DNA from 3 places in the Endozoicomonas sp. ONNA1 genome. Region 3 is predicted to be linked to each of the others. Evidence: predicted binding sites of a transcription regulator. Region 3 holds the regulator's gene; each other region holds the start of a gene.

What was found. Region 3 encodes PhoB, which activates phosphate uptake and scavenging genes when phosphate is short. Its sites were predicted from a motif close to TGTCATANNNNTGTCANA; they were not measured.
Region 1: KDK19_RS12970 (ABC transporter permease subunit) is a predicted target of PhoB. The motif match lies at 2,153-2,170, and genes of this name have one in related genera.
Region 2: phnW (2-aminoethylphosphonate--pyruvate transaminase) is a predicted target of PhoB. The motif match lies at 2,470-2,487, and genes of this name have one in related genera.

What each region holds. Positions count from the first base shown of each region.
Region 1 covers NZ_JAHHPN010000567.1:15,172-19,446, reverse strand. Annotated here, with positions in the region: gene KDK19_RS12970 (ABC transporter permease subunit) at 1-2,109, opposite strand, end outside; gene KDK19_RS12965 (RING finger domain-containing protein) at 2,460-4,275, shown strand, end outside.
Region 2 covers NZ_JAHHPN010000348.1:19,686-23,960, forward strand. Annotated here, with positions in the region: gene KDK19_RS07930 (putative 2-aminoethylphosphonate ABC transporter substrate-binding protein) at 1-737, opposite strand, end outside; gene KDK19_RS07935 (phosphonatase-like hydrolase) at 915-1,583, opposite strand; gene phnR (phosphonate utilization transcriptional regulator PhnR) at 1,683-2,408, opposite strand; gene phnW (2-aminoethylphosphonate--pyruvate transaminase) at 2,677-3,828, shown strand; gene KDK19_RS07950 (YifB family Mg chelatase-like AAA ATPase) at 3,988-4,275, opposite strand, start outside.
Region 3 covers NZ_JAHHPN010000290.1:6,238-10,512, forward strand. Annotated here, with positions in the region: gene KDK19_RS06890 (H-NS histone family protein) at 1-409, shown strand, start outside; gene phoR (phosphate regulon sensor histidine kinase PhoR) at 599-1,918, opposite strand; gene phoB (phosphate regulon transcriptional regulator PhoB) at 1,960-2,649, opposite strand; gene ubiA (4-hydroxybenzoate octaprenyltransferase) at 2,972-3,859, opposite strand; gene KDK19_RS06910 (chorismate lyase) at 3,981-4,275, opposite strand, start outside.

The DNA.
Region 1 (4,275 bases), on a different contig from region 3:
GGTTCTCATGCCCTCAAAGATATTGGCGTCCATGATTGGCGTATTGCCGGTAGCCATCAGTACAATCATCGTTTCGCCCACGGCACGGCCCATACCAATCATCACGGCAGAGAATATGCCCGGGCTGGCGGTCAACAATACAACACGCACCAATGTCTGCCAGGGCGTCGCACCCAGTGCCAGAGATCCATAGCTCAGATGTTTGGGAACGCTGAAAATGGCATCCTCTGCGATAGAGAAGATGGTGGGAATCACTGCAAACCCCATAGCCAGTCCTACGACCAGAGCATTACGTTGATCGTAAGGAATATCCAGCTCAGACGTCAGCCAGGTTCTCAGGTCGCCATTAAAGAGGGCGGCTTCAATGGTTCCATTAAGATTCATGGCAATGGCACCACTGATCAGCACAACAGGGATCAGCAAGGCCGCTTGCCAACCTTCCGGAATAGCGTGACGAATTCGACCGGGCATCGAGTCCCAGGCAAAAGCAAAGAGCAAAATGCCTATCGGAACAATCAGCAAGAGCGCAAATATTCCCGCCAGACTGTTTTCGATCAGGGGCGCCAGCCAGAGACCGGCCAGAAAACCCAGAATGACCGTGGGCAGCGCTTCCATCAATTCAATCACAGGCTTTACTTTACGGCGCATGGCAGGTGCCATGAAATAAGCCGTATAGACGGCTCCGGCTATTGCCAGAGGTGTGGCCAGTAACATGGCGTAAAAGGCGGCCTTGAGAGTGCCGAAGGCCAAAGGGGTCAGGCTCAGCTTTGGCTCAAAGTCATTATTCGATGCGGATGACTGCCAGATGTATTCTGGCTTCTCATAGCCTTCATACCAGACTTTACCCCAGAGAGCCGACATGGATACTTCCGGATGCTCATTGTCAACATGCCAGAATTCGGTAGAGCCATTGCTACTCACCAGCATATAGTTGCTTCGGGGGGCAATAACCAGTTGCTCAACAGGGCCGTTGGTCAACTTCTCAGTCAACAGGGTTCTGTTGGCTGTGGTGTAAAAAATGCCAACATTGCCCTTATCATCCGCTGCCAGAAACCCCTTTCGGCGATGCTCAGGCACTATCTGTGTAATAGGTTCACCGGCCAGCTCGAACTCACGAACTCTTTGCAAGTGCCACTGGTTTTGTTCGTCTCTGACCATGAACCACTGGCTGACCGTGCCAGTTTCGTCGCCTATCAGCAGAGAAACTCCACCCAGCAGGAACGTCATGGTCGTTACTCTGGCGGAGTCGGTAGTCAGATCAGTTTCTGAAACGACGTGAGGTTCATTAATGTTGCTGATATCGATCAATGTCAGGCCGTCGGCACCAGACTGAACGAAAAGCCAATGCTGATCCGGAGCAATCAGGACATCGTGAATAGGCCCATTCACTGCAGGCAGGGTGATCGTTTCTTCTTCCAGCGTGACTTCTTCCGTCAGGAAGTCTTCTTCCTTGGTAAAAGCGGTCATATAGAGGCGCTTGTCACCATAACCGGTGAGCAACAGTTGAGTTTCACTGTCACTGATACTCAGGTGTGAAACAGCCTGGTTAGCCGCTACCAGATCAATCGCTTCTTCACCGTATGGGTAGGTGACCTTGGGTGTGATCAAACGCTTGTCATCAGGCCAGGTAATTTGGTAAGCATGCTTGAAAATAATGACCTGACCGTTGCTGAGACCGGCTGCCAGCAGGTTGTTGTCGGATGGTGCACTCGTAATTGTGGTAACTGAGGTTCCGGCAGGAAGGGGCAGGGAATAGCGATATTTCTGCTCTCCGGTTTGGGTGGATGCAAAAGTCAGGGCCCCGTCGGCAGTGATGGAGAACGCCAGTTCAGCCTGTTCTTCCATGCTCTGATAGAGCGGGCGCTGCTCCCCGGTAATCGTCTGTGTCCAGGTACTGGTGGGTTCAATTTCTGCACTTTTGAACAAGGGCGCTACTTCATAAAGGAGGTAGATAAAGATCAGAAGGATGGCGGCAATAACACCAAGACCACCTACCGCTACACCCCAGCGGGTCAGGTAATCTTTGAAAAAGCGAAGTGACTGATGACGTTTATGAGCCGGGGTGTTGTAATCGACACCAGGGCTGTCTTCTATTGTTGGTTGATACATGGCACTGGTCGCAGAGATTATTGAGCGTACCTTAAAAGGTCTGTGTTACAGAAATATGACAAAATTGAAAAAAATGAGAGCCAAACTGCAGCTCTCAGTATCTCAAAACGGTATCCCCGTCAGTGTCGATAAACAGTCGTGACCGAATGAACTGTCTGAAAAGCGCTGCAGCCAACTTACACTCTATTTCGATACTTATAGTACATCCACTTTTACTGGTCTTTGCTTTTTGGTTTTTCCTGAAAGAAGGCGAGCTGCGCAGTGAGTGCTGATGGGATTGCTAACTTTTGAGCAAGCGCCCACGTACTATGAGCTACACTGAGGCTCCGACTGAAGAAAAGCGAAAATTTGTGTGCAACTTAAAACTGTTTTCCTTCGTATGTACACTCTTGCTCTCTACGGCCATCAGTGGACTTGCTGCTGCCAACTCTCGGGGACGTACGCTCATCGTTGCAAGTGGGACATATGATCAAGAGGGATGTCTGGTACCCGAATTTGTCTGCTTTTTTCCTGAAGGCTCTCTGCCCTCGCTTGAAGAAACCCTGTTCGTCACCAACGCTTATTATATTGGCAGGGTGCCAATGGCTGAAGGTTCATGTAGCTGTTATTTCCTGAATGGCGATCTCGACATTCCCTCAATGGAAGAAGGAAACTTCTTGTGTATCGACCCCGAATTGCAGGCAGATGGAACCGCCAATGGCGAGGGTGATGGGGTTACAGATAGCTATGAAGCAGCGCAGGCAGGAACGCAATGGTTCTATATATCCTCACCGGTCTGGTCAATTGATGATGGCACGGGTTCATTTGTCCAGCAGCTTGGCTCCCTCCTGTCATCTTTGTGGCAGTGGCTGATGTCTTCAGATAATTTTTATGAGAAAAGAGAGAAAAATAGCACGAGCTCCGCACTGCCAGAATCGCCCTCATCAGCACCTGAACGCGCCTTGCGATTATCAGGAAGTGGATTTCCACCCGACCCACCAACACCTCCTCCATTTATACCCGGCATTCCTGGCAAGGGATTGCTTAATATGCCCGACTGGCAGTTTGACTACCTGTTGGCTCTGGCCGGGATCAGCCAGCGGGCAAAACAGTGGTTTCATAATGGATATCTCACCACTTCCAATGCATCCCGACAATTCGTCAGCGACACAGATTTATCTGCGGCTTTAACAGGGATTTCCCAGAAGAAGGCATTCAATAAGTCTTTATTCAGCCAGGTACCGCTGGATGCCTCGGAACTACTTGCTCAACTATCAGGGAAAGGTTTGCCGGGTTTTGGGCAGGTGCATCAGTCAGAAACAGTTATGTTGTATCCCGTATTTATGCTGCCTCAATCTGATTCGAATGACTTTGAAGAAGCGCAGGAGGTTGAATATGCTGGAAAAACTTGCAGCGTATGCCTGCTTAATTTTGAACAATCTGACGACGTGGTGAAAACATCATGTATGCATCTGTTCCATATGGACTGCATGAGACCGCGGCTAACAACAGAAGCTAATGGGCAAATAAATCCTTACTGCCCAATCTGTCGGCATGATCTGAGTGCTCTGAGTCGCTTTCTGATCCGGAAAGAGATCCTGAAAGAGGCCCTGAAAGAAATGCAAGAGGTGACTCACCTTCTGAAGGACATGCTGTTAGGTAGAGGGACCTGGCCTGAAAATGACAGGCATGTCTATGAAAGGTTGATTCGTGCAGGAGGCAGCAATGATCCGGACATTGCTGAGCAGATACAGGCACTTTGGCCATTAGTTAATTTTTACTCTGTGCGGCATCTGGTGTCGCAAGTGCAGGCAGGGAGAGCAACCTGGCCTGAAAATGATGGGCATATCTTTTTAGAATTGAGAATGGCAGAAGGTGTCAATGATCCGGACATTGCTGAGCAGGCGCGGGCACTTTTGCCGTCAGTTAGTTTGTACTCCTTGCATCATCTGATGTCACACATTGAGGCAGGGAGAAAGCCCTGGCCTGACGATGACCGTGTTATCGCTCTAAGATTGAGAACGGCACAAGGTAGCAATGATCCGGCCATTGTTGAGCAGTCACGGGCACTTAAGCCGACAATCTGTTTGCACTTCGTGCAGCATCTGGTGTCACAAATGCAGGCTGGAACAGGGGTCTGGCCTGAAGATGACCATAGTGTTTTCGTAATGCTGAATATTGCGATAC
Region 2 (4,275 bases), on a different contig from region 3:
CCTTTGGGAAGAATCAGGTCCAGTGGTGCGCCCTGACTTTTCAGTTGGGCCCCGCGAACGGCCATGGAAATACCAATAGCCACTTCACCCATGGCAGCCTGAACGCAGGGCTTGGAGCCTGAGTGAGTGTATTGGGCCATGTTGTTGTTGAGCTTATCCATATAGGCCCAGCCCTTGTCTTGGCCCATGCTTTGTAGCCAGGCGGAAACCTGCATATAGCCAGTACCGGAAGAGGCCGGATTAGGCATGGCAATCTGACCCTGATAGACCGGATCAAGCAGGTCTTGCCAGGATTGAGGTTTGGGCAGATTTTTGGCTTTGGCTACTGCTTCGTTGTAGCAAATCACGTTGAAGTAAGCCTGATTGCCAAACCAGGCTTTGGCGGCTTCAGGATCAACCAGCTGTGCCTTGATTTCATCCAGACCTTTAGGCGTGTATGTGTCCAGCACGCCTGCATCCTTCAGCAGTGCCATGCTGGAACCGGCCAGACCCCATACGACGTCTGCCCTGCTGTTATTTTTTTCTGCCAGCAGTTTAGCCGTCATGATGCCGGTAGAGTCCCGTACCCATTTGATGCTGACATCCGGGTTTTCCTGCTCAAAGGCTTTTTTGTAGCGATTCAGAAGGTCAGTCTCAAAAGCAGTATAAACCGTCAACTCCACAGGAGATGCGGCAAAAGATGAGGCGCTGAAAATCGAAGTGACTGCAAGGGTCAGGGCTGTCAGATGCTTTTTCATGGGTCTCTCCAGTCAGACAATCATTTTATTCTGGTCAATACCAGAAGGGATGACAGAATTCTACGAGAAGGAGGTGACTAAAATATTACAGATCTTTTGCGTCTCTGTGACATTTTTAATTGGAGAGGCGAGACTATGGAGTCACCCAGCCGGGGATAGCAGGTGGGTGACGAGCGTTTAAATGTGTTTGAGAATCTCGGTTAAGCTATCGAGCACTAGCGTTGGCGCGGCTCTTGCCAGTTGCTCCCGGCTCTGGGCTCCGGTGGTCACACCAACGGTGATACCACAGTGGGCATTTTTTCCTTCCTCAATATCAATGGCAGAATCACCCGCTTTAAGCACTTGTGAACTGTCGTGAACGCCGGTTTTCTCCATGGCCAGTTCAATCATGTCGGGTGCAGGTCTGCCGTTTGTAACATCATCCGCTGTAACCAGAGCATCGAATTCGACTCCGGGCATCCAGTTCATCTTTTTCAGCAGGCCTGTTGCTACCTGATGGCTATAGCCGGTATTAAGTGCAACCCTGATGCCTCTTGCCCGCAGCTCCTTCAAAAGCTCGGGCACGCCGTCGAATGAGGTCACTGCCAGTTCCGCATAAGCTTGTGTCAGTTGTTTTTTAAAGGACTGGAAGATTTTTTCCGAGTCCGAGTGGTCGAAGCCTTTGGACGACAGAGTATCTTTTATGGCCTGATGTTTTTCTTTGCCTGCACCGTGCTCAAGGACTTCATCCAGGGTGAAGTCGTAGCCAGCGTCGACAAGACTCTTATGAACCGTTTTGTAAACGACGTTGTCCTCATTGACCGTGGTACCGGCCATATCAAAAACGGCGAGTTGAATTTTGCTCATTGTGACCTCTTTTCAGTGGTTAGATCTGGAAATTAAAAGTTTATGAACGCTCATTAATAGATTGCTCGTGCCGTGGACACCAGATGGTATTTGTAGCTCTCAAGCCATAGGGTTTATAGTGGTGTTGGCTGCAATAACCACTGCATCCTGTCGCCAATACTCGAAGTCACAGTCAATCAATAGATTCGACTGATCGTAGTTTGTACGCTCAACCAGTAAGCCAGAACTGCCAGTGGTGACCTTGAGATGAGAAGAAGCCTCGGCATTCAGACCGACAGGATACAACCTGAAGCTGACACGGGCATAACGTCGGTTGTAATGTTCCTGATAGATATCAGACAGTGATCGGGACAGGTCGTGCTGAAGCAGATCCGGGAAGTAGGCAGGGTTCATGTAATTTTCTACATACAGGACATTCCGCCCATCCACTGAACGAAGGCGTTGCAGTCGATACACCGGGGTCAGAGCTGGAATCTGAAGCAGCTTCTGAACTCTGGTGGGGGCTGGCACCAAATCGGCATGGAGCATCCGGGTACCAGGCACTCTGCCCTGATGTGTGACGATGGTGTGAAAGTTAGCATTCACTGTGGGGTCGTAGGTCACTCTTTCTGGTGAAACAAACCAGCCTCTGCGATCTTCGCGATAGACCAGTCCGTCGGCTTCAAGTGATGACAATGACTCTCTGAGTGTAATGCGGGTGGTGCTGAATTTTTCACTCAGCAGTCGCTCCGAGGGCAGCTTGCTTCCAGGTTTCAATGCACCACTTTCAATCTGCTCATGCAGGGCTGTACGGATGATTTGATACTGATTTTTTCCCTGTCCCATAAATACTGTTCTCTCAGGGTCAATGGATTCTCAACTGGTATATACCATACTAAGCCGTATTTATGACAATTAAATGATCGCTGTTATGACAATTAAATATTCGTTTCACTGAGGTCTGGGTCTTCTTTATCCGGGGTTTTCAGACTGGAATGTGAAGTTTTTGTGAAGAATGTCCATTGGCTATTTACAGAAAAAAGTGACCCCGTCATGATTTTATGCAAATTGGTATATACCAGAAGATTGAAGTTTATGTTTCTACAGGTGTCTCATGAAAGCCATGCCTACAAAAGAAGTGTCAACTGTGAAAGAAAAGAGTCTGGAAAACCCCTATCTTCTGCTGACTCCCGGGCCTCTCTCTACCTCGGCCAGTGTTCGTGAAGCGATGCTGCGAGACTGGTGCACCTGGGATGATGATTACAACCTTGGCGTGGTGGAAGAGATCCGCAGTCAACTGATAAAGCTGGCCTCGGGTACTGAGGATTATACTGCCGTCCTCATGCAGGGCAGTGGCACTGCTTCGGTAGAAGCAACGATCGGGTCAGTGATCTCTGATGAAGGCAAGCTACTGGTTATTAATAACGGGGCTTACGGTGCCCGCATCGCCGAGATTGCCGAGTATCTCAAGATTCCTCATAGCGTTCTGAATTGTGGCGAGATCAGTCCTCCGACACCTGAAAAAATCGAACAGATACTGTTTGAAGATAAAGCCATCACCCATGTCGCCATTGTTCATTGTGAAACCACAACAGGCATGTTGAATCCTATTGAAGTCATAGCACCTGTGGTGAAGAAACATGAATGCATTCTGATTGTGGATGCCATGAGCAGTTTTGGCGGTGTCCCGATTGATCTTGCCGGGCTGGGCATTGATTTTCTGATCAGCTCTGCCAACAAGTGTATTCAGGGTGTTCCCGGTTTTGGCTTTGTCATAGCCCGTCGCACTCTTTTATCCCAATGCAAAGGGCTGGCCCGCTCCCTGTCTCTGGATCTCTATGATCAGTGGCAGTGCATGGAAAAAAATCATGGCAAGTGGCGCTTTACTTCTCCCACTCACACCGTGAGGGCTTTTCATCAAGCTCTGGCTGAGCTGAATGAAGAGGGCGGGATTGCTGCCCGTCACAAGCGTTACTCCACCAATCAGCGTTTGCTCGTCCAGGGTATGAATGAACTGGGCTTCAGATGCCTGTTAGACAATAAGCTACACTCTCCGTTTATTACTTCTTTTTACTCTCCAGAGCATCCCGATTATGAATTCCTCCGCTTTTATGAGCAGCTGAAAGGGAAAGGTTTTGTCATTTATCCCGGTAAAGTGTCTGATGCCGACTGTTTTAGAATCGGCAACATCGGGGAAGTCTATCCAGAAGACATCAGTCAATTAATTAAAGCGGTTTCAGAAAGCATGTACTGGCAGGGGCATTGATGTCGCTGAGGTGTCAACAAGTTCTCTGAACCAGAGGGTAAAATGCTGAAGCAGTACGACCTGGAAAATCAGGCCGTACTGACCTTCAGGGCCACTTTTTACATAGCTCGACACCATCAAGTTTCTTGAAGATGATGGACCTGCTCTAAAACCGGGAGGCTAACCTGACTCACGATCCAGCTTTCTGTAATGCACTGCTTCAGCAAGATGTTTTTGTTGAATATCTTTTTCCTTATCGATATCGGCCAGAGTTCTGGCCACTCTCAATATTCGGTGTACGGCTCTGGCCGAGTAACCCAATTTGTCACAAAGTCGGGTCATGAAATTCTGTTCTTTTTTATTCAGCGAACAGTATTCATTCATCTCACTGGCAGACAGCCGTGCGTTGGGTTTCCCCTGCCTGCATTGCTGGATAGATCTTGCCTCAATCACCTGCTGACGGATTTT
Region 3 (4,275 bases):
AGAAATTCATCACCGCCTGAGCAGTAAAGCACGGATCCGCTCTCTGTTTAAAGATGTTCATGTTGAAGATCTTGAGCGTATCATCTCCAGAATGCAGGACGTACTGCAGGAGAAAGTTGAAGCCCGCAATAAAATTGACGAAGAGCGTCAAGCCAAACTGAAAAGCATTGAAGCCGTTAAGCAAATCATGGCTGAGCGTGGCATTTCAATGGATGATCTGGACCACCTGGAAGTAGCGGCTCCAAAACGTCGTCGTAATGTCCAGAGATTTACTTTTGAATACCGGACTGAAGCGGGAGACACCGTTCAGTGGGATGGCTCTACCACAGGCCGTCTGCCACGTGACTTCCAGAGTTACCTGGACCGCACCGGCAAGAAGCGTCTGGACTGCGTGGTTGAAGAAGAATAAGTCGACCGTTTTCAGGATTTCAGACTCGCCTCCAGTCCGCTGTTTCTTGAATACAGACATCATTCAATAGTCAGGGTAACAGACTCTGAGAAACAAACCATTCGAATGACGAGACCATCAGAAGATTAATCGTTTTTTGGTGGTCTGCTAAAAAGCATAAAAGGAGCTACCACTCCTCTTATGCTTTTTTCATGAGTGTTCCAGCTCAAGGCATTTTGCCGGGAAATGGCAAACAAAACGGCTGCCTTTCCCCGGATGACTGCTGATAGTGAGTTTGCCTCCATGTCTTAGCATGACGTGCTTGACGATAGCCAACCCGAGTCCTGTTCCTCCGGTACTCTGGCTACGGCTTTTATCAATCCGGTAAAAACGTTCAGTCAACCTGGGAATATGCATGGGGTCAATACCGACACCGTTATCTTTCACCATCATATGTCCGCCTTCCTTATCCTGCCACCAGCGCAAATGTATCTTGCCACCTTGCGGTGTATAGCGCACAGCATTAAAGACCAGATTCGAGAAGGCACTGCGTAACTCACTGCTACTGCCAGCCAAAAAGACATCTTCAGGACAGTCCAGTGAAATCTGATGCTGGTTTTCGCCACTGAGTGCACACCCGTCTTCAACAATGCTGTTCAGCATGGTTTTAAGATGCACCCCGTTTTCATCTGCCTGAGCTTCGGCCGACTCCAGCTTGGACAGCAACAGCAGGTCTGCCACCAGATTCTGCATTCTCAGTGACTGTTCCTGCATCCTGTTTAGCGCTTTCTCCCAAACAGGAGGCAGGCCTGAATCGGGGCCCAGACTGTCCAGCATGGTTTCAAGGTACCCGGACACAACTGTCAGCGGTGTTCTCAATTCATGAGAAACATTAGCAACAAAGTCTTTTCTCATGACCTCCAGCTGATTCAAACGCGTGACATCTCTCACGGTCATCAGACGATTGCCTTTGCCATACACCGTTATATTAAATTGCAGTTGATAATCCGGATTGACAGGAGAGGGAATCTCAAGAGCTTTTTGATAACCACCCTGCTCAAAGTAGTCAGCAAACCTTGGATCACGCAACAGGTTGGTAATCAATTGCCCTTTATCGTCAGGCGTCTTCAGACCCATCAAGCTTTCAGCAGCAGGATTCCACCATTCCAGGTTACTCTGATTATCGATCATCACAACACCGTCATTAAGCGCAGCAGTTGATTCCTGAACGCGCTCAATCACTCCGGCCAGCTTTTGCCGGGAGCGACTGTGCTGTTTCTGTAATCGATAGATACCATCAAAAATTTCACCCCAGAACCCTTTACTCTCAGGGGGTTCTTTGCTCCTGGCCTTGGGATCATTCAGCCAGACCAGTAGTTTGAAAAGTTGGCGGAAGCTCCAGACAAAATAACCTCCCATCACCACACAGAGCCCTAAAAAAGGTTCTCCAATTAGCCAGCCCAGGGAAAACCCAACAACCAAGTAAGCAACCATACGGCTCAGCAAACGGGTTTTTGAAATTGTTGTCATATTACTCCCGACCAGGGGCCTGACCAACGAGCATAGAAAGTTTACACCCTGGTTGAGAAACGATATCCGGTACCACGAACAGTTTGCACAAAAGCTTCGTAATTATCACCCAACGCTTTTCGCAAACGTCGTATGTGTACATCTACGGTTCGCTCTTCAACATAAACATTGCCACCCCAGACCTGATCCAACAACTGCCCACGGGTATAGGCGCGCTCCTGGTGCGTCAGGAAAAACTGCAGCAAACGGTACTCGGTAGGTCCTATTTCAGCAGGCGAGCCATCAATGGAGACCCTGTGGCTGACCGGGTCCAGTTCCAACCCGTTGATGACAATGGGAGACTGATTATCAAACCCACCTGTACGGCGAAGAACTGCTTTTAAACGAGCAGCCAATTCACGGGGAGAAAAAGGCTTTGTGATATAGTCATCGGCTCCGGTCTCGAGTCCCTGGATTTTGTGGTCTTCTTCACCTTTGGCCGTCAACATGACGATGGGGATTTCAGAAGTCAGCTCGTTGCGCTTTAGACGACGAGCCAGTTCTATGCCGGAGACATCGGGCAACATCCAGTCCAGCAGGATCAAATCTGGTTTGTTATCCACGATCAGAGAGTGCGCTTCTTTCGCATCAGCTGCCTCAAGACAATCATACCCTGCCATTTCCAGAGCAACAGTCACCATTTCGCGAATCGGTGCTTCGTCATCTACGATCAGAATGGTCTTTCCTGGCATTAATCTCTACCTGTTATCTGTCGATTCGATTTCGGCGGTGACTTTCTGGCATCTGTCAGCAGCAGCTCGTTGGGTCTTTACCGGAAGGGTAATGTCTTTTTGATCGCTCAGAGCTGTTTTGATCGCTCAGAGCTGCTTCTCATTACTTTGATCAACCGCACTATACACCGGACATTACACCTTTGAAATGTTACAGACAGATGACACACCCCAGACTGCCACCAGACTCTGAAAACAAAAATATTGCTTAAGAGCTCGCAGGACATGGTTTTTAGCCATTTATGCCGGTACATACCACTAGGATTTCAAACCGCATTGCATATCAAAGATAGCTCACCACAAACCCGACAAAGACAATGGCTCCAGCCCAGTGGTTGTTAAGAAATGCCTTAAAGCAGGCCTCACGCTCACGACGACGAGTTAACCATTGCTGATAAACGAAAAGGGCTGCAACAGCGATCAGTGAGAGAAAGTACAGAACGCCCAACTCCAGCTGATGGCCTACCATGGCGAGAGTTAGCAGAGTAAGCACTTGCAGGCTACCTACGATCAGGTTATCCATCTCACCAAACAGAATAGCAGTGGACTTGATGCCTACTTTCAGATCATCGTCTCGATCCACCATGGCGTATTGAGTATCGTAAGCCACCGTCCAGAAAAGATTGGCCAGAAACATCAGCCAGACGATGTTTCCCAGGGCTCCGCTCTGAGCCGCAAAAGCCATGGGTATCGACCAACCAAAAGCAGCCCCCAGAACCACCTGAGGCAGATGAGTATGTCTTTTTGCGAAAGGGTAAGCCGATGCCAGCAATAGCCCGGCAAAAGAAAGCTGGATGGTAAGAGCATTCGTAAAGAGGACGAGAATAAAAGCCAGAAGCACCATGCCGACAAAATACATCAGTGCTTCTTTTTCCTGAATTTTACCCGTCACCAGTGGTCGATTACGTGTTCGTTCAACATGACCGTCCACTTTCCTGTCAGCAAAGTCGTTAATGACACAACCCGCACTGCGCATCAAAACAACGCCGATCGAAAAAATCACCAGATTCGCCAGACTCGGCACACCTTCTGCTGCAACCCAGAGCGCCCAAAGTGTAGGCCAGAGCAACAGATAAATACCAATGGGCCGATTGAGCCTGGCCAGCTGTAAAAAGTCTTTTAAACGGGGGAATCGCTGCAGAACCACTTCGGTCCCTGCTGATACCACCATGGGTTTCCTGAAATGCATCATAGTGTTTGGCTGTTTATCGGTACTTTTCTTGTCATCGCTGAGGTTTCTGCCGCTCACGGCCTTGAATTATATCGCCAGTTTATCAGGTTAGGGCCGATTCTCACTCCTCTGTCTTTTCAGGCAGATCTGGCAAAAAGATTTCACAAACAGAAATAGACTTTTCGTGCAAATAAAATAACGACCGTCTTCCCCAGGCTGTTTCATCTGAGTATTTTTCCACCAGATGAGGATTAAACTGTCGTGCCGGCAGTTCCGCTACCTCAAATGGCCCCCGTCGCATACCAGGATGGTTAAATAAAAACTCCCCCAGAGGTTTATTGCCCAGTTGCAGCAGTCCCCTGTTAGTGCCAATAAGACTGCTGTGAGGCAATACACTTCGCGCAAACACCCTGGGT